DNA from 3 places in the Duganella sp. AC237 genome. Region 1 is predicted to be linked to each of the others. Evidence: predicted binding sites of a transcription regulator. Region 1 holds the regulator's gene; each other region holds the start of a gene.
What was found. Region 1 encodes LexA, which represses DNA repair genes until DNA is damaged. Its sites were predicted from a motif close to ACTGTATNNNNATACAGT; they were not measured.
Positions count from the first base shown of each region.

Region 2: a site for LexA is predicted at 3,733-3,750, ahead of AC0IYS_RS11675 (VRR-NUC domain-containing protein). Genes of this name have one in related genera too.
Region 3: a site for LexA is predicted at 3,976-3,993, ahead of imuA (translesion DNA synthesis-associated protein ImuA). Genes of this name have one in related genera too.

Region 1 is NZ_CEEDEW010000003.1:5,229,729-5,236,193, forward strand. Features, by position in the region: gene AC0IYS_RS23180 (DUF5695 domain-containing protein) at 1-2,362, shown strand, start outside; gene lexA (transcriptional repressor LexA) at 2,480-3,118, shown strand; partial or broken gene AC0IYS_RS23190 (IS4 family transposase) at 3,227-4,554, shown strand; gene AC0IYS_RS23195 (cystathionine gamma-synthase family protein) at 4,680-5,924, opposite strand; gene purF (amidophosphoribosyltransferase) at 5,981-6,465, opposite strand, start outside.
Region 2 is NZ_CEEDEW010000003.1:2,535,546-2,542,010, reverse strand. Features, by position in the region: gene AC0IYS_RS11695 (winged helix-turn-helix transcriptional regulator) at 1-376, shown strand, start outside; gene AC0IYS_RS11690 (ATP-binding protein) at 448-2,646, shown strand; gene AC0IYS_RS11685 (hypothetical protein) at 2,643-2,921, shown strand; gene AC0IYS_RS11680 (phasin family protein) at 2,987-3,541, shown strand; gene AC0IYS_RS11675 (VRR-NUC domain-containing protein) at 3,777-5,417, shown strand; gene AC0IYS_RS11670 (ATP-dependent DNA helicase) at 5,405-6,465, shown strand, end outside.
Region 3 is NZ_CEEDEW010000003.1:5,377,176-5,383,640, forward strand. Features, by position in the region: gene AC0IYS_RS23850 (M61 family metallopeptidase) at 1-565, shown strand, start outside; gene AC0IYS_RS23855 (hypothetical protein) at 644-991, shown strand; gene AC0IYS_RS23860 (alpha/beta hydrolase family protein) at 997-1,764, opposite strand; gene AC0IYS_RS23865 (Y-family DNA polymerase) at 1,818-3,296, opposite strand; gene imuA (translesion DNA synthesis-associated protein ImuA) at 3,229-3,930, opposite strand; gene AC0IYS_RS23875 (putative Na+/H+ antiporter) at 4,052-5,365, shown strand; gene AC0IYS_RS23880 (alpha/beta fold hydrolase) at 5,480-6,465, shown strand, end outside.

The sequences.
Region 1 (6,465 bases):
GATCAAGCCGCTGACGGCCGGCGGCAAGGTCCTGGCGGCGGCCGACATCACGGCCAGCCTGGGCAAGGACCTGCCGTTGACGGTGGAGCGGCGCTGGCTCAACGAGGGCGGCACGCTGGTGCTGCGGTTCACGTTGATTAACAAGTCGAACGCGCCGGTGGAAATCGGCGGCCTCGGCATGCCGATGGTGTTCGACAACATCATCACCGACCGCAACCTGGAGCAGGCCCACGCCAGCGCCAGTTTCGCCGACCCTTATATAGGCCGCGACGCCGGCTATGTGCAGGTGACGCGCCTCAACGGCCAGGGCCCGGCGCTGATCGTCACGCCGGACGGGCGCACGCCGCTGGAAGCATGGCGTCCGCTGACCGACCGCAGCCCGCGCGCGCAAACCTCAGAAGGCTTCTACGACTGGACCGTCGCCAGCAAGGCCTACGCCGAGAACGAATGGAAGAACGCCGGCGAACAGTGGAACACGCCGACCAGCATCACTTTGGAAGCGGGCGCGCGGCGCGACATCGGCGTGCGCTTCGCCACGGCGCCGTCGATCCGCGCCATCGAAGCCGCCCTGATCGCGCAAAAGCGCCCGGTCGCCGTCGGCATCCCCGGCTACGTGGTGCCGACCGATCTGGAGGCGACCTTGTTCCTCAACAGTCCGCAAAAAGTCGTCGGCATCACCAGTTCGCCCGAGAACGCGCTGGCCGTCGCGCCGGTCAAGTCGAGCGCCAAAGGCTGGGCGCGCTACACGGTGCGCGGCAACGGCTTGGGACCGGCGCGCCTGTCGATCGCCTACGCCGACGGCAGCGTGCAGACGGTCAGCTACTTCGTCACCAAGCCGCTGGAGCAGACGGTGGCCGACCTCGGCAAGTTCTCCACCACCCAGCAATGGTTCGACGACAAGACAGATCCGTTCAACCGCGCGCCTGCCATCCTCACCTACGACCGCGACGCCAAGCGCATCGTCACCGACGATCCGCGCGTGTGGATCTCGGGCATGAGCGACGAAGGCGGCGGCGGCAGCTGGGTGGCGGCCATGAGCAAGCAGCTCGACAACCCGGACGCGGCCGAAGTGGCCAAGCTTGAACGGCTGGTCAACGAGACGGTGGTCGGCAAGTTGCAGGTGGCCGACGGCCCGCAGGCCGGCGCCGTGCGCAAGAGCCTGTTCTACTACGACCCGAAAGCCTTCCCCGGCTACTACAACCAGAAAGCGGACTGGAGCACCTGGACCTCATGGCCGAAGAAGGACGCGGACGACCTGGGCCGCGCTTATAACTATCCGCACGTCGCCATCGGCCACTGGGTGCTGTACCGGCTGGCGCGCAACCACGCCGGCCTGGTCACCGCGCACGACTGGCGCTGGTACTTGCAGCGCGCCTACCAGACCACGGTGGCGATGGTGCGCGACGCGCCCGAGTACGCGCAGTTCGGGCTGATGGAGGGCGACGTCTTCCTCGACATCCTGAAAGACCTGCAGCGCGAAGGCATGACGGCCGAGGCGGCCGACATGGAAGCGATGATGAAGCGGCGCGCCGACCACTGGCGCACCCTTGCCTACCCGTTCGGCAGCGAGATGGCGTGGGACTCGACCGGCCAGGCCGAGGTCTACGCGTGGATGCGCCACTTCGGCTACACCAAGCAGGCCGACATCACGCGCGAAGTGATCCTGGGCTACGACCCGGCGATCCCGAGCTGGGGCTACAACGGCAACGCCCGCCGCTATTGGGATTTCTTATATGGCGGCAAGACCGCGCGCATCGAGCGCCAGATCCACCATTACGGCTCGACCTTGAACGCGGTGCCGCTGTTCGACGCCTACCGGGCCAACCCGAGCGACCTGCACTTGCTGCGCGTGGCCTACGGCGGGCTGCTGGGCGGCATCACCAATATCGACCGCGACGGTTTCTCGTCGGCCGCCTTCCACGCCTGGCCGGACATGATGCGCTGGGACGCCTACAGCGGCGACTACGGCATGGGCTTCTACGGCCACGCGTACGCGACCGCCACTTATGTGTTGAACGACCCGACCTTCGGGTGGCTCAGCTTTGGCGGCAACATGAAAGTGGCTAATAATGGCACGGTCCAGATCGTGCCCAAGGACAGCGCACGCACGCGCCTGTTCGTGGCGCCGGCGCGTGCCTGGATCACCCTGGAGGCGGGCAAGATCGACAGCGCCACCTACGATCCGAAGAGCGGCGCGATCACGATCGAGCTCGCAGCCGCCACCGCTGCGACGCCGGCGGCCCGTCTGCTGGTCGAGAGTCCGGGGGGCAGATTCAAGCCGCAGGGCCTAGTTGCCGAGCGCGATGGCTACAAGATTCCGCTGACGGCGGCGACCACGCGCGTGCTGTTGAAGCCACGATGAAGGTGGTTGAACGAACTTTTTTCATTTTATTTCGCTGAACACAACAAATTTCCTTGCATTGCGGGCCATACTGTACAAAAATACAGACTGTCTATATACACAGGCCCAACTGCACTCATGATCAAGCTCACCGCACGTCAGGAACAAATTCTCAATCTGATCAAGGATGCCATCGAAAACACCGGCTTCCCGCCGACGCGCGCCGAGATCGCCAACGAACTGGGCTTCAAATCCGCCAACGCGGCCGAGGAGCATCTGCAGGCGCTGGCGCGCAAGGGCGCCATCGAAATCGCCGCCGGCACCTCGCGCGGCATCCGTCTGCTGGGCGTGCACGCCGAACCGGCCACGCCGAAGGTGCCGGTGTCGCTGATGATGTCGTTGCCGCTGATCGGCCGCGTGGCCGCCGGCTCGCCGATCCTGGCGCAGGAAAACCTGGAGACGAGCTACAGCGTCGACCCGGCGATGTTCTCGTCCAAGCCGGACTACCTGCTCAAGGTGCGCGGCGAATCGATGCGCGACGCCGGCATCATGGACGGCGACCTGCTGGCGGTAAAGAAGGTCGACAGCGCCAAGAACGGCCAGATCGTCGTCGCGCGGATCGGCAACGACGTCACGGTCAAGCGCTACCGCAAGACCGGCACCCTGGTCGAGCTGCTGCCGGAGAACCCGGACTTCAAGATCATCAAGGTCGACCCGGAGGCGGACGAGTTCGCGCTGGAAGGCCTGGCGGTCGGCCTGATGCGCAGCTGGCACTAAGCCCAACCCAGGCTCTCATTCCGGGGTCAGGTCCTAATGCCGCTAAGTTAAGCTCTTAGCGGCATTTTTCTTGTAAACGACGGCCGAAAGTGTTAACTTGCCGGCACGATGCTATCAGATGCCATTTCCCTCGCTATAGACCTTCCAAGCCCGCCCGACTGGAGGCGGCTAGGCGCGCATTTACCTTACGAATGGATTGAAGGGGCGCTGGCCGCCACTGACAAGGCCAGTATCCGGTCACGGCGTCTGCCGGCGCAGCAGGTCGTTTGGCTCGTCATTTCGTTGGCTTTATACCGGCATTTATCGGTCAAGGACATCGTCGACAGCCTCGACTTGGCGCTGCCGGAACTGGCTGATCGCTGCATCACCTCCAGCGCCACGACGCAGGCGCGCCAGCGCGTTGGGGCCGAGCCACTCAAATGGCTATTCGAGAAATCGGCCCAGCAGTGGATAGGCCACGACCAAGCGCATTATTTATTCAAGGGATTGCACCTGCTGGCCATGGATGGCACGACGCTGCGCCTGGCCGACAGCGCGGCCAACCGCGAGCATTTTGGCGCGCAGAATTATCCCAACGACAAGGTGGCCAGCTATCCGCAAACGCGGGCCGTCACCTTGATGATGGCCGATACCCAGCTCATCCGCGACGCCCGCTTTGGCCGCTACAGCGTCAGCGAGATGACGCACGCCCATGACCTGCTCGCCAGCGTGCCCGACGACTCGCTCACGGTGTTCGATCGCGGCTTCTTCTCGGCGCAGTTGTTGTCCAATTTAACCACGGACGGCAACAACCGCCACTTCCTCATTCCGGCGAAAACCAATACCAAATGGACCATCGTGGAAGGCACCGACGAAGACGCATTGGTGGAAATGGCGATCTCGGCGCAGGCCAGAAAGGCGACCCCACGTTGCCCAAAACGTGGCGCGCACGAGCGGTGAAGGTGGACGACGGCGACGGCGGCAAACCGCGCCACCTGCTCACTTCGCTGACAGATCGCAAAATGATCAAACGTGCTGACTTGGCTGCCTGTTATCAGCGTCGCTGGCGCATCGAGACCAGCTACAGGGAATTGAAACAGTCCATGCTGGGATCGGCGCTGACCTTACGCAGCATGAGCGTCGAAGGCACCGAGCAAGAGATCTGGGGTGCGATGATCGCCTACAACTTGATTCGCATTGAAATGGCCAAGGCGGCATTGGAGGCCAAATGCGCGCCCACCTCGATCAGTTTCCTCCTCGCCCTGACCACCATTCAGAACGAACTGATGACGATCGGGCGAGCAACCTCGCCGGGAACCATTCCGGCCAGACTCAAACGCCTGCGCGATAGGCTGGTACTCGACCTGAAGGCGCAGCGACCCGGCCGGAAATTCGACCGGGTCGTTAAAGCGGTGGCGCAGCGATATCCAGAGAAACGACTAACTAAAAAAGCTTAACTTAGCGGCATTAGGGTCAGGTCCACCATTTCTACACGCTCTCGGCCGTACGTGCGGCCACGGGGCCTTGTTTTGGCAATAAGGCTGGGCTCGTGTAGAAATGGTGGACCTGACCCTGGAGTTGTTTAGCAGCCTTCCAGGGCGCAGGCGAAGTCGTCGAGCAGGTCGTCGGTGTCTTCGATGCCGACCGAGACGCGTATCAACGATTCGGCGATGCCCATCGAGGCGCGGCGCTCGGCACCCATCTCGTAGAAAATCGTGTGCGCGACCGGAATCACCAAGGTGCGCGTGTCGCCCAGGTTCGACGCCGGAATCGCCAGCTTGAGGCGGTTCAGGAAGTCGAAGCAGTCGATCCCATCCTTCAATTCAAAACTGAGCAGCGAACCGTGCTTGCGGAACAGTTCGCTCGAGATGCCGTGCTGCGGGTGCGATGCCAGGCCCGGATAGTGGACGGCGGCCACGCGCTCGTCCGCCTCCAGGATCTCGGCCAGCGCCAGCGCGTTGGCACTGGTGCGCTCCATGCGCAGCGCCAGGGTTTCGGCGCCGACGGCGATGTGGTGCGCCGCCTCCGGCCCCAGCGAGGCGCCGAAGTCGCGCAACCCTTTGGCGCGGATCTGCGCCAGCCCCCATTGCACCGGCGCTGCCTTCTTGTAGTTCTCGTAGATATTGGGGAATCTGGTCCAGTCGTATTCGCCGGTATCGGTCAGGCTGCCGCCCAGCGCGTTGCCGTGGCCGCCGATCGATTTGGTCAGCGCGTTGACCACCAGCCCGGCGCCGACCGACTTCGGCCGGAACAGGTACGGCGTGGTCATCGTGTTGTCGACGATGTAGAGGATGCCGCGCGCCTTGCACAGCTCGCCGATGCGCTTGAGGTCCGCCACCTGCGTGCGCGGGTTGGCTATGGTTTCGACGAACACCATGCGGGTCTGGTCGGTGATGGCGGCCTCGACGTTGGCGACGTCGGTGGCGTCGACGAACGACACGCCGACGCCCTGCGCCATCGTGGTCTGCCACAGGCTGTTGGTGTTACCGAACAGGAAGGCCGACGAGACGACATGGTCGCCCGCGCGCAGCAGCGCCTGGAACACGGCGCCGATCGCGCCCATGCCGGTGGCGAAGCACAAGGTGCCGACGCCCTGCTCCATCTTGTTGACCTTGTCCTCGAGCGCGGAGATCGTCGGGTTGCCCTGGCGGCCGTAGCGGAAGCCCGGCTCCTTGCCCTGGAATACGGACGCCAGCTGGCGCGCGTCGCTATAACCGAACGCGACCGAGGTGTGGATCGGCTTGTGCAGCGAGCCATGCTCGATGCCCTTCAGGCGGTCGTTGTGCAGGATGGTGGTGGTGAAACCGTAGTGTTTCTTATCGTTCATATGCTTGGAATGGTCAAAAAAAAAGCCCGGTACGGCGAACCGTACCGGGCGCGACATCAGCCTTCGGCGGTCGCGAGATTCAGATTCAGTTGCGAGCGGCCGGCGTCCTCGTGGGTCGTCTTGGCCTTCGGGTTGTGGCGCGCGTACTCCAGCTTGTCGAGGTATTCCTTCGACACGTCGCCGGTCACATAGATGCCGTCGAAGCACGACGCTTCGAAGTTCTTCAGCTCCGGATTGACGTCGGAGATGGCGCGCTTCAACGACTCGATGTCCTGGTACACCAGGTGGTCGGCGGTGATTTCGCGGCAAACTTCCTCGGTGGTGCGGCCGTAGGCGATCAGCTCGTCGCGGGTCGGCATGTCGATGCCGTACACGTTCGGGTAGATCACCGGCGGCGCGGCCGAGGCGAAGATAACTTTCTTCGCGCCCGCTTCGCGCGCCATCTGCACGATCTCCCGGCTGGTGGTGCCGCGCACGATGGAGTCGTCGACCAGCAGCACGACCTTGTCCTTGAATTCGGAGGCGATCGCGTTCAGCTTCT
Region 2 (6,465 bases), 2.7 Mb from region 1:
AGCGCTCAGCGACGGCCAGCGCGCCGAAGTGCTCGCCGCCGATTGCCCGTCGCGCGCCGTGCTGGCCCACATCACCAGCCGCTGGGGCGTGCTGGTGCTGGTGGTGCTGCTCGACGGCACCCACCGCTTCAGCCAGCTGCGGCGCGCGATTGGTGGCGTCAGCGAGAAAATGCTGGCGCAAACGCTGGACGCGCTGGCCTACGACGGCCTGGTGCTGCGCGTGGCACAACAGGTATTGCCGCCGCACGTGGAGTACAGCCTGACCCCGCTGGGACGCGAGGCGGCCGAGCGGCTGGAGGTGCTGGTCGACTGGATCGAGGATAACTTCCCACAAATCAAACAGGCGCAGGAGGCGGCCACGGTTGCGGTGGCATAAACGCTGGCGGGTCCCACCCATCTTGTAATACACTCGTTTTTACCTCCGCCTTGCGGAACCGGACCCACACCATGATGCCGCCGTTCTCACCCGATCAGCCGCACACGATACTGATTGCCACCAGCTCGGCGTACGACCACGTCACGCTCGGCAAAACGCTGGGCAGGTACGGCTACGACGTGCGCGCGGTCAGCCGCGGCGACGAGGCGCTGGCCGAGGCGGACGCCGGCGGCGTCGTCCTGGCCGTGCTGGACGCGGCACTGGCCGGCAGCGCCGGCCTGGAGCTTTGCCAGCGCCTGCAGCAGGTGTGCGGTCGGAATTTGCCCATCTATGTGTTGTCGAGCTCGCCCAGCGAGGACGAACACGAGCGCGCCCGGGCGGCCGGCGCCGACGCTTATCTGCCGCTCGGCCTCAACGCCGACGACCTGGCCGAAAAAATCCTGCTGCGCTTGAAGGTGATCCAGCCGGCGCCGGTCGCGGCGGACCTGCCCGCCATGTCCACGCTGGAGGTCAACTACCATGCCATGCTGTCCGGCTCGCCGGACGCCATCTTGCTGCTGCAACGCGGCAATTACCGCATCCTGGACGTCAACCGCCGCACGCGCGAACTGTTCGGACTGACCGCAACCGAATTGGTGCAAGCGCACTTCCTGTCGCTGTGTCCGCCAGCGCAGCCGGACGGGCGCGCCTCGTCACAGGTATTCGAGGCGCACGTCGAGCAAGTCATGGCCGGCGGCGTGCAGGTGTTCGAACTGACCATGCGGCACAGCCTGGGCCGCGCCGTGTGTTGCGAACTGCGCATGGTGCCGCTCAACTCCGGGCCACACCGGCTGATGCACGTGCGGGTGGTCGATGTCACGCGGCGCAAGCTGGCCGACGCGCTGCGCGACGGCAAGAACCGCCTGCTGGAGATGATCGCCCGCGCCGCGCCGCTGCGCGAGATTCTCAACCGCCTGATGCTGCTGATCGAATCGCAGTCCGAGAACGTGATGTGCACGGCGATGCTGCTGGCGCCGGACGGCGTCACCGTCCAGGTCGGCGCCGGTCCGAACATGCCGCCGGACTACCTGGCCGCCCTCGAAGGCTTGTCGATCGGCCCGGTGGCCGGCTCCTGCGGCACCGCCATCCACCGCAAGCAAACGGTGGTGGTGGCCGACATCATGAACGACCCGCTGTGGGCCGACTACAAGGCGGTGGCCGCCCAATACGGGCTGCGCGCCTGCTGGTCGGTGCCGATCATGCTCGACAGGGATACCGTGCTCGGTTCGCTCGCGATGTACTACCGCGAGGTGCGCACGCCCAGCCCCGAGGATTTGAGCCTGATCGGCGCTGCCACCTATATTGCCGGCATCGCCATCGTCCGCACCCGCCGCGAAGAAGAACTGCGGCGCCACCGCGAGCACCTGGAGGAACTGGTGGCGGCGCGCACGGCCGAGCTGTTGCAGGCCAAGGAGGACGCCGAGCACATCAACGAAGAGCTGAGCACCGCGCTCGACAACCTCAGCCTGACGCAGGACGAGCTGGTGCGGCGCGACAAGCTCGCGGCGCTGGGCGCGCTGGTGGCCGGCGTGGCGCACGAGCTGAACACGCCGATCGGCAACAGCTTGGTGATGGCCAGCAGCATGAGCGAGCGCACGGCGGAACTGCGGCGCGACCTGGACAGCGGCCTGCGCCGCTCGGTGCTGGAGAGCTATCTGAACCAGGCCGCCAGCGCCGACGAGGTGGTGGTGCGCAACCTCACCCGCGCGGCGGCGCTGGTGGCCAGCTTCAAGCACATCGCCGTCGACAGCGCCAGTTCGCAGCGGGCCCGCTTCGTGCTGGGCGACCCGATTTCGCAACTGCTGCAACCGCTCGACGCCGGCCTGCGCCAGCACGGCCTGACCTTGGAAGAGAATGTCGACCACATGCTGGAAATGGACAGCTATCCGGGTCCGCTGAGCCAGGCGCTGCACAATCTGATCGAAAACAGTATCGTGCACGGCTTCGACGGCCGCACCTCCGGGACGATCATGCTGTCGGCCCGCGACGGCGGCAACGGCGAGCTCGTCATCGAAGTCAGCGACACCGGCGCCGGCATTCCGGCCGCCAATTTGCCGCGCATCTACGACCCCTTCTTCACCACCCGGCTCGGCTCCGGCGGCTCCGGGCTGGGCCTGTACATCACCCACAACATCGTCACCGGCGTGCTGGGCGGACGCATCGACGCCAGCAGCGCCGAGGGCGAAGGCGCGCGCTTCACCCTGCGCCTGCCGAAGGTGGCGCCGCTGTGAACTCCACCGCACGATGTCGGATCGACATGCATCGCCACCGGCGCCGATTTGCTGTACGCTCAAAGCATGACAATATCAATACGCGTGTCGCCGTCCTGCTGACACTGTTGCTGTGCTGCGGCCAGCTCAGCGCCGGTCCGGCGCCCTGGTGGCAGTACCGCAGCAAAATCGACGGCAAGCTGGCGTGTTCGCAAACCCCGCTCGGCGCCGGCTGGGAGAAGGCTGCGGGACCGTACAAAGATAGCCGTTGCGAAAAGTTAGTTCTTGCTAAATAATGGACCCACAACAACACGGGAGAACCCCGGGGCATTACATACCATCATCATCATGAGGAGACTGTATGTTTACGAATCCCGAGCAATTTGCCAACGCGACCAAAGCCCTGTTTGAATTCCAACTCGAAACATTTAACGCGCTCACCAGCAAAGCCGTGCAAGGCGTCGAGCAGGTGGTCGCGCTGAACATGGCCACCGCCAAGTCGCAGATGGAGGAAGGCCTGGCCACCGGCAGGGAAATGAGCCAGGCGGCCGATCCGAAAGCGGCGATGACTTTGGCCGCCGCCAAGCTGCAGCCGGGCGTCGCCGGCGCCAACGCCTACAACCAGCAGCTGGGCGTGATCATCGCCGAGATCCGCGAAGAATTCACCCGCGCCGCCGACGCCCACGTGGCCGAAGCCAAGAGCAATCTGAGCGCGCTGATCTACGACGTCACCAAAAACGTCCGTCCCGGCTCCGAAAACGCGGTGCAGATCGTCAAAACGGCCATCGACAACGCCTTCAACGGCTACGAGCAGGTCACCAAAGCCACCAAGCAGGCGGTACAGTCGGTAGAGGCGCAAATCGCCAAAGCCAGCGAAATGGTGGAAAAAAACACCCCCGCCGCCAAGCAAGCCTGATCGGTTTGATTCCAATTCGGGGTCAGGTCCACCATTTCTACACGGCCTAAGCTGTGATTCCAATTCGGGGTCAGGTCCACCATTTCTACACGGCCTAAGCTGTGACGGCGTGACAGCGCCGAGCTTGTGTAGAATTGGTGGACCTGACCCCGGAGTTGATTTTGCTGGGCAAGCGGTTCGGAACGCGATACACTGTATATAAATACAGTTTATCGCTCTCCTCGCTTCCCCTGCAATGATCAAAGTTCTCGATAACGCGTTTTATTACCTGGATAACTTCCATCAGGTGCTGACGTGGATAGGCGACCGTTACGACGATCTGCTGACCACCGAGGAACGCGACTTCATCACCGCCTTTCCCACGCTGCCGCAAGCGTCGCGCGCGCTGCTGGTGCGCATGGTCATGCGCAAGGGAACGCTTTTCCGGGCGAGCAAGCTGGCGTATGCAGAGATCGGTAGCGCGCACGAGGCCGCCCGCCCGCTGACGGCGCTGGGCCTGATCGAGGAAGATCCGCTGCTGGACCTGGAACAGCTGTTCGATCTGCTGCAAAAGCCCGAGATCGGCAAGATTTTCCAGCTGACGCCGCACGTGCGGCAGTTGCGCAAGGCCGAGCAGCTCGAAGCGCTGCGCGAACAGTACGACGGCCAGCACCGCTTTTCCAACTGGTACGAGAATTCCGGCGACCATGTTTATAGCCATCTGACGCAGCAGTTGTGCGACCGTCTGCGCCTTATCTTCTTCGGCAACTATCACCAGGACTGGACCGAGTTCGTGTTGTCCGACCTGGGCATCTACCAGTACGAAAAGGTGGCGTTCTCTCCGGCCGCGCGCGGCTTCCGCAGCCGCCGCGACATCGACGATTTCCTGATGCTGCACCAGTGCCACGAGCGCTTCGTCGACGGCGAGGACCCGGCCGACGTGATCCGCGATCTGCCGCCCTGCTCCGACGATAACGAGTGGCTGCGCAGCCGCCGCGACAAGTTGACCTTCACCATCGCCCAGCACGTGGAAAAGCTGGCCGACTGGAAGGCCGCGCACGCGCTCTACGCAAGCTGCCACTATCCCGGCGCCCGCGCGCGCGCCATCCGCGTGCTGGAAAAGGACGAGCAGCCGCGCGAAGCGTTCGACCTCCTGCAAATCGCGATGCAGCAGCCGGAGAGCGAGGCCGAACGCCAGCAGCTGCTGCGCATGGCGCCGCGCCTGGCGCGCAAGCTGGGCCACGCCAAGTTGCCGCGCACGCCGCTGGCACAGGCGCTGCGCATCGACCTGAGCCTGCCGCCGCCGCAGGAACCGAGCTATGTCGAATTCGTCGTGCGCGACCACCTGACGCGCGACGACGCGCCGGTCTACTACGTCGAAAATTCGCTGATCAACTCGTTGTTCGGCCTGCTGTGCTGGGATGCCGTGTTCTGCCCGATACCGGGCGCCTTCTTCCATCCCTACCATCGCGGACCCGCCGACCTGCACAGCGCCGATTTCCAGCGCCGCCGCGCGCAGCAATTCGCCCACTGCCTGGCGCAGCTCGACGGCGACCAGTACCGCGCCACCATCCTGGCCAATTACGCCGCCAAGACCGGCATCCAGTCGCCCTTCCTGTACTGGGAGGCGCTCGACGAGGACCTGATCGGGCTGGCGCTCGACTGCATCCCGCCGCTGCACCTGAAGCGCGCCTTCGAGCGCATCCTGCTCGACATCAAGGCCAACCGCAGCGGCTTCCCCGACCTGATCCAGTTCTGGCCCGCCGAGCGGCGCTACAACATGATCGAGGTGAAGGGCCCCGGCGACCGCCTGCAGGACAACCAGCTGCGCTGGATCGAATACTGCGCCACGCACCAGATGCCGATCTCGGTGTGCTATCTGCAATGGGCGGCATGAGCGCGATTGCTACCCTACCCACCTACACCGTCGCCGTGCGCGCGCTGTGCGAGTTCACCGCCAAGACCGGCGACCTGGATTTGCGCTTCACGCCCTCGCCCACCGCGCAGGAAGGCATCGCCGGCCACGCGCTGGTGACGTCGCGCCGCGACGAGGATTACGAAACCGAGATTCCTTTGTCCGGCGACTTCGGCCCGCTGCATGTGCGCGGCCGCGCCGACGGTTACGACCGCCGCGCCAACCGGCTGGAGGAAATCAAGACCTATCGCGGCGACTTGAAGAAGATGCCGGACAACCAGCGCCAGCTCCATTGGGCGCAGGTCAAGATCTATGGCCATCTGCTGTGCAAGGAGCAGGGTCTCGACAAGGTGCATCTGGCGCTGGTCTACTTCGACATCGGCAGCCAGAAGGAAACCCTGCTGCACGAAGAGCATACTGCGCTCGGCCTGCGCGCGTATTTTGAACAACAGTGCGGCCTGTTCCTGCAATGGGCGGAAAAAGAGATGGCGCACCGCGAGGCACGCGATGCGCAGCTCAAGGCGATGCGTTTTCCGCACGCCGATTTCCGTCCCGGCCAGCGGCAACTGGCGGAGGCGATGTACAAGGCCAGCAACCGCGGCGTGTGCCTGCTGGCGCAGGCGCCGACCGGCATCGGCAAGACCGTCGGCAGCCTGTTCCCTATGCTGAAGGCGAGCGCCGAACATGGCGTCGACAAGGTGTTTTTCCTGGCCGCGAAAACCTCGGGAAGGCAGATGGCGCTGGACGCCGTCGACATCATCCGCGAGGGCGCGCCGCTGCTGCCTTTGCGCACGCTGGAGCTGGCGGCCAAGTCGACCGCCTGCGTCAATCCGGACAAGGCCTGCCACGGCGAGTCGTGCCCTCTGGCCAAGGGCTTCTACGACCGCCTGCCGGCCGCCCGCCAGTCGGCGCTGGACATCATGCTGCCGCCTGCACCAGAATGCGACGAAGCGCCCAAGGCACCGTTCCTGGCGCTGGACCGCGAGACCTTGCGCGCGGTCGCGCTGGCGCACGACGTTTGCCCGTATTA
Region 3 (6,465 bases), 150 kb from region 1:
GCGCGCCTTCTTCGGCGTCGACGACGGCGCCCGGGTCGCCAGGCACTACACGTTCGACCAACTGGTGGCGGCGCTGAACGCGGTGCAGCCGTACGACTGGGCCGATTTCCTGCGCAGCCGCGTGGAAAGCCACGGCCCCGGCGCGCCGCTCGACGGCCTGGCGCGCGCCGGCTGGAAATTGGTCTACGCCGAGCAGCAAACCGCGTTCCTCAAGGCCGAGGAAGAGCTGAGCAAGTCGGCCAACTTCCAGTATTCGCTGGGCTTCTCGGTGGGCGCCGAAGGCAAGCTCGAGGCATTCATGTGGGAAGGCGTCGGTTTCAAGGCCGGCATGTCCGGCGGCTCGACTTTGCTGGCCGTCAACGGCCGCGCCTACAAGCCGGACGTGCTGCGCGCGGCGGTCACGGCAGCCAAGGACGGCAGGGAGCCGATCCAGCTGCTGGTCAAAAAGGGCAATCTGTACCAGACCTACGCGCTCGACTATCACGGCGGCCTGAAGTACCCGCGCCTGGAGCGCATCAAGGGCGTGCCGGACCGGCTCGAGGCCATCCTCAAGCCGCTGAAGTAAAGGAACACGTCGCCCGCGCGCCTGTCCCGCACGGGCGGCGCGGGGCGGTTTTGCTACGTTTTGGTGTATGCTGGCGGTATGAACAAAGACACCGACATCCAACTGAGCGGCCCCTTCAAGGCCACCGACGGCTCCGGCCGTGCCCACGACGCCAAGGCGATCCGCATCTTCGACGAAGGCTACGGCGCCATCGACGTCTACGTCGATTTCGCCGGCTCGATCAGCGGCCTGCACAAGGACAAAGCGCTGATCGACGCCGTCGTCGCGCAGCTGCGCACGGTCGGCTACAAGGGCCCGGCGCTGACGGCCGGCGACCCGGTGCTGCAGGAAGGCAAATTGCTGGTGCTCGAATCGCCCGACGAATTCAACACCTTCGCCGCCGGCAAGGGCTGGAAAGACCTGGCCGAGGAATTCGGCGACGACTAACCGGTTCAAGCCAGATAGCGGCCGCTCCAGACGGCGATCAGGTCGGCCACGTAGACGGCGTCCTCGCGCCGGGTCAGCAGGTGGTCGGCGCTGTCGAGCGAGATAAAACTTTTCGGATGCCTGGCGGCCGTGAAAATATCGACGGCGTTGCTGATCGGCACCGTGTCGTCGCCGGGCGCGTGCATCACCATCAGGGCCCGCCTCAGGGCTGCGATCTTCACCTTCAAATTATGCTCGCCGGCGTCCTCGACGAATTGGCGCTTGATGCGGAACGGCCGCCCCGCCAGTTGCACCTGGGCCTCGCCGTCGCGCGCGATCGCGTCCAGGTGCGCGCTGAACAGGCCGGTCACATGCGACGGATCGCTGGGCGCGGCCACGGTGACGACGGCGGCCACTTCCGGCATGCGGTCGGCGGCGGCCAGCACGGCCGCGCCGCCCAGGCTGTGGCCGATCAACAGGCGCGGCGCGGCGAAATTGTCCCGCAGGAAATCAGCGGCGGCCACCAGGTCGGCCAGGTTGGACGAGAAATTGGTGTTGGCGAACTCGCCCTCGCTCGCGCCCAGGCCGGTGAAGTCGAAGCGCAGCACGGCGATGCCGTGGCCGGTCAGCGCCTGCGCGATGCGGCTGGCGGCGAACACGTCCTTGCCACACGTGAAGCAGTGGGCGAACAAGGCGTAGGCCTTGATGTCGGCCGCGTCGCCATCGGGCGCGTCGAGCCGCGCGGCCAGTTTGGCGCCGTCGGCGCCGGGGAATGCCTGTTTATGTGATCGCATAGGGGTTCCCTGGATGAGTTCCGCCAAGAATACATCAAACCCCGGCCGCCATGTCAGCCGAATAGCCCGTGCAAATACCAGCGCGTGACCGCCTCGGCGTCGTTGCCGCTGCGTTCCCGGTACAACCAGTAATGCGCGTGGTCGCGCCCTTCTGCCATGAAATAATCGCGGTTCTGCATCTCGGCCCACCAGCCCGCCTCGATGCGCTCGCCGGTCGACACGATCTTCAACGGCGAGCCGTAAAACGGCCGGTGCTCGCGCATCAGCAGGGCGATCGGCTTGGCCAGCAGCCACGCCGGACGCGGCAGGCTCGGCAGGTCCGGCGGCAACTGCGCGCGGGCGTCGGCCGGGCGTATTTTGTCGTGCACGCCGACCCAGGCGTTGGCGTGCTCGGGCCGGTAATCGGCGCGCGGCGCCGCCTGCAACACGTTCTCCGGCCCCAGCCGCGCGGTCAGCAACTCGAGCAGGCGCTGCCAGTCCTCCTTGCTGCCGCCCGGCTCGGGAAACAGCGATTCGCTCGGCGGCGCCATCGGCCGCACCCGCGGCGCCTCCAGGCACAGGCCGATCACCGGCGCCTCCAACACCTGCTTGGCCAGGCGCTCCTTGAGCAGGCGCACCAGATGCTCGTCGCGCCAGGTCGGCTCGGCCAGCACCACCTCGAGCGCCGTCGGCGGGCGCGCCACCCGGCCGCGCTCGTGCTCGAGCAACAGGACGATGCGCTCGACGGCGAACTGGTGCGCGCTGAGCCACCCGGTCAGCTGCAGCAGCAGCCGGTGCGCGCCGAACAGCAGCGCCTCGGCGTTCTCGACCCGGTCGAACAACTCGAGCTTGGCGCGGAAGCTGGCCGGCGCCGCCAGCCACTGGTGCATTTCCGGGCGCTCGCCGTGGGCGTCGTCGAGCATGTCGAGCAAGGCGCGCCCGCAGCGCCGCTGCAGGCCCGGACGCGGCAGCGCGCGCGCCTGGCCCACGGTCAGGCAGCCGATGCCCTCCAGCCAGGCCAGGTAGGGCCGCGCCGGCGGCAGCAGGCCCACCGGCAGGCGCGCCAGGCGCCGCGTCATCGACGCCACCGTCAGCGCGCGCCCGGCGTCGGCGCGCGCCAGCAGCCAGGCGCCGCGCGCGGTCGGCGCGCAAGCGATGACGGCGCTGAAACCGAGCGCGCGCAGGCTGGCGGCGATCTGCCGGCACAATGACCGCACGCCGCCGAACAGGCGCAGGCTGGCGCCCACGTCGAGCAACAGGGTCGCCTCCTCGGCCATGGCCAGTTGCGGCGTGAAGCGCAGCAGCGCCATCGCCACCGCCTGCAGCGCCTCGGCCTCCTGCTGCGGGGCGCGCTGCTGGAAGCGCGCGTGCGGCGCCAGCATCAGCGCGCCGCCGCGCCGCATGCCCGGCCCGACGCCGGCCGCGCGCGCCGACGCCGACATCGCCGCCACCCGCTCCTGCTCGAGCACGACGGTGCAGGTGTCGTCAGACCAGCGCGGGCAAAACACTTCGAGCGGCAGCCGGGGCAGGTGCAGGGCGATCCAGAGGCGCATGGCGTTGTAGCAAAGAAGGGGTCAAAGGTAAGAACAAGGGGGTGTCGCGCTGCGGCCCGCGCCGCTTGACGAAACCGATGTCGACACCGCCGGCGGCGGCCGTCAGCGACAGGCGCAGCGGCGCCGGCGAGGCGTCCTGCGCGGCCGCCAGCGGGCGCAGCATGCAAAACAGCGTGTCCGCGCTTTGCGCGGCCAGATGCAGCCGGCGCAAGGTTTCGCCGCGCGCGTGGGTTTGCCACAGCAGCAGCGCGCCGCAACAGCCGCTGCGCAGCACCTGCTCGGCCGCCCACAAGGCGTCGCCGCCGCCTTTGCCCTGGGCGCCGCCGCCCCGTATCCAGATCAATTGCGACGGCTCGAGCCCCAGCGCGGCCAGCGCCAGCGCCTGCGGCGGGTGCGGCGGCTGCAACAGCACGATGGGCCGCTTGCCCAGCGCCGCCAGCGCCGGGCGCAGCAGGCGCAACTCGCCGATGCCGTCCTGCTGCAGCAGCAAGTCGATCAGGGTGCCCAGCGGCCAGCCGCCGCCGGGCAACTGCGCCGACAAGGCGGCAAAGCCGGTGTCGACGCAGCGCGTGGCGCTGTGCGCCAGTTGCGACGCCCGCCACAGCGACGGATGGACGGTTTCCGGCGCGGCAATAAGGGGGAAGGATTCATGATGTCACCAGCGCATTGTAGCGCAAATACTGTATAAATACACAGTACTATTTCAACCCCGTTTTGGCAAGGCCGAATTTGTATGGCGCGCGGCATGCTGTAACATGACGCGACGGAAACATCACCAGGACATTATTTTGCACACAATACAACTGGTCGGCGCGGTCATTTTCGGCCTCGCCCTGCTCCACACCTTCACCGCCAAATCCTTCGAGGTGCTCTCGCGCCGCCACCCGCGCCACGCCGGCCTGTTCCACCTGCTGGGCGAAGTGGAGGTCGTGTTCGGCTTCTGGGCCTTTATTTTGATCACCGCCATGGCCTTCCTCGACGGCCCCCAAGCCGCCATCGACTACGCCGAAACGCGCCACTACACCGAGCCGCTGTTCGTCTTCACCGTGATGGTGGTGGCCGCCTCGCGCCCGGTGCTCGACATCGTCCGGCGCGTGCTGCGCACCCTGGCCCGGCTGCTGCCGGTGTCGACCGACCTGGCGCTGGCCTGGTTCGGCCTGGCGCTGGTGCCGCTGACGGGCTCGCTGATCACCGAGCCGGCCGCGATGACCTTGGCGGCGCTGATGCTGGCGCCGCTCATTTTCCGCCAGGGCATGCCCGAATGGCTCAAGTACGCCGCCCTTGGCGTGCTGTTCGTCAACGTCTCGATCGGCGGCACGCTCACCGCCTACGCCGCGCCGCCGGTGCTGATGGTCGCCTCCACCTGGCAATGGGACAGCGCCCACATGGCGAGCCACTTCGGCTGGAAGGCGGCCGTCGCCGTCGCCTTCAACGCCAGCGTCGTCAGCTTGCTGCTGCGCCCGCACCTGCGCGCGCTGGCCGGCGCCGCCGGGCCGGGCCCGGACGGCGACGCCGTCGCCGTCGATACACCGTTGCCGGTGCCATGGCCGGTCACCCTGATCCACCTCGCCTTCCTGGCCGGCGTGGTGCTGCTCAGCCACCATCCGGTGCTGTTCCTCGGCCTGTTCATGCTGTTCCTCGGCTTCACGTCGGCCTACCAGCGCTACCAGAACCCCTTGATCATCAAGGAAGGCTTGCTGGTGGGCTTTTTCCTGGCCGGCCTGGTGGTGCTCGGCGGCATGCAGCAATGGTGGTTGCAGCCCATCGTCGAAAGCCTGTCGCCGGTGGCCTTGTTCTTCGGCGCGCTGGGCTTGACGGCGATCACCGACAACGCCGCGCTGACCTACCTCGGCTCGCTGATCGTCGGCATCTCCGAACAATCGCAATACATGCTGATGGCCGGCGCGGTGGCCGGCGGCGGCCTGACGGTGATCGCCAACGCGCCCAATCCGGCCGGCGCCTCGCTGCTGCGGCGCGGCTTCAACGACGAATCGATCGGCGCCGTCGGCCTGCTGCTCGGCGCGCTGGGACCGACCCTCGTCGCGGCGGCCGCCTTCCTGCTGCTGTAAGCCCGATGGTCCCGCGTGGCGGTACTTGTCAAAAAATAATGCCCAATCATTAAAATCATCTTAGTATCTAACTGCAACCTTTTCACCCATCAACTGTTAGAGATAGGATCGATGATGAGAACAACACCATTGGGTCTGCTGCTGCTGGGTGCCGCCTGCCTGCCGTCGTTCGCCCACGCGGCGGCGCGGCCCACCGACAGCGCCTTCGCCACACCGCAGCTGCGGGTCGACATCGGCGGGCGCAAGCTCAACCTGTACTGCAGCGGCGCGGGCAAAACCACCGTGCTGTTCGACAGCCCTTCGGGCGACGGCGGCTGGAGCTGGTTCAAGGTGCAACCGGAGGTGGCCAAGCACACCCGCGCCTGCGTGTACGACCGCGCCGGCTACGGCTTCAGCGACCCGGCCAGCCGGCCCAACACGTCGGACAACGCGGTCGAGGACCTGCACAAGGCGCTGGCCAAGGCTGGCGTCAAGCCACCCTATCTCCTGGTCGGCAACTCGCTGGGCGGCGGCAACGCCCAGGTCTATGCCTACCGCCATCCGGACGAGGTCAAAGGCCTGGTACTGGTCGAACCGCAAACCGAGGACGAGACCACGCGCCTGAACAAAGCCTCCGGCGGCATGATCGACAAAATCTACGACATGGTCAAACAGAATGATGACGACTGCCTGCGCGCGGCGGCCAAGGGATTCAAGGCCGGCGGCGAGGCGCTGGCCAACTGCGTCGGCAATCCCGCCGACTACTACGGCCCGGTGATCGGCCCGCAAGTGCTCAAGACGATGAAGACGACAGCCTACTGGCGCACGCGGGTCGACGAATACAAGGCGATCCCGACCAGCGACAACCAGCTGCGCGCGCTGCGCAAACCCTTCGGCGAGCTGCCGCTGCTGGTGCTCACGCGCGGCGTCAGCCCGTACGCCATTCCGGACAAGCCGCAAAGCGCAATTAACAAGGCCATGGAGGACGAGAACGAAAAGATCCACAAGGAGATCGCGGCGCTCTCGACCAAAGGCGCGCAACGCGTGGTGGCCGGTGCCGCGCACGGCATCCAAGGCGACCAGCCGGCCGCCGTGACGGCCGCCGTGCTGGAAATACTGAA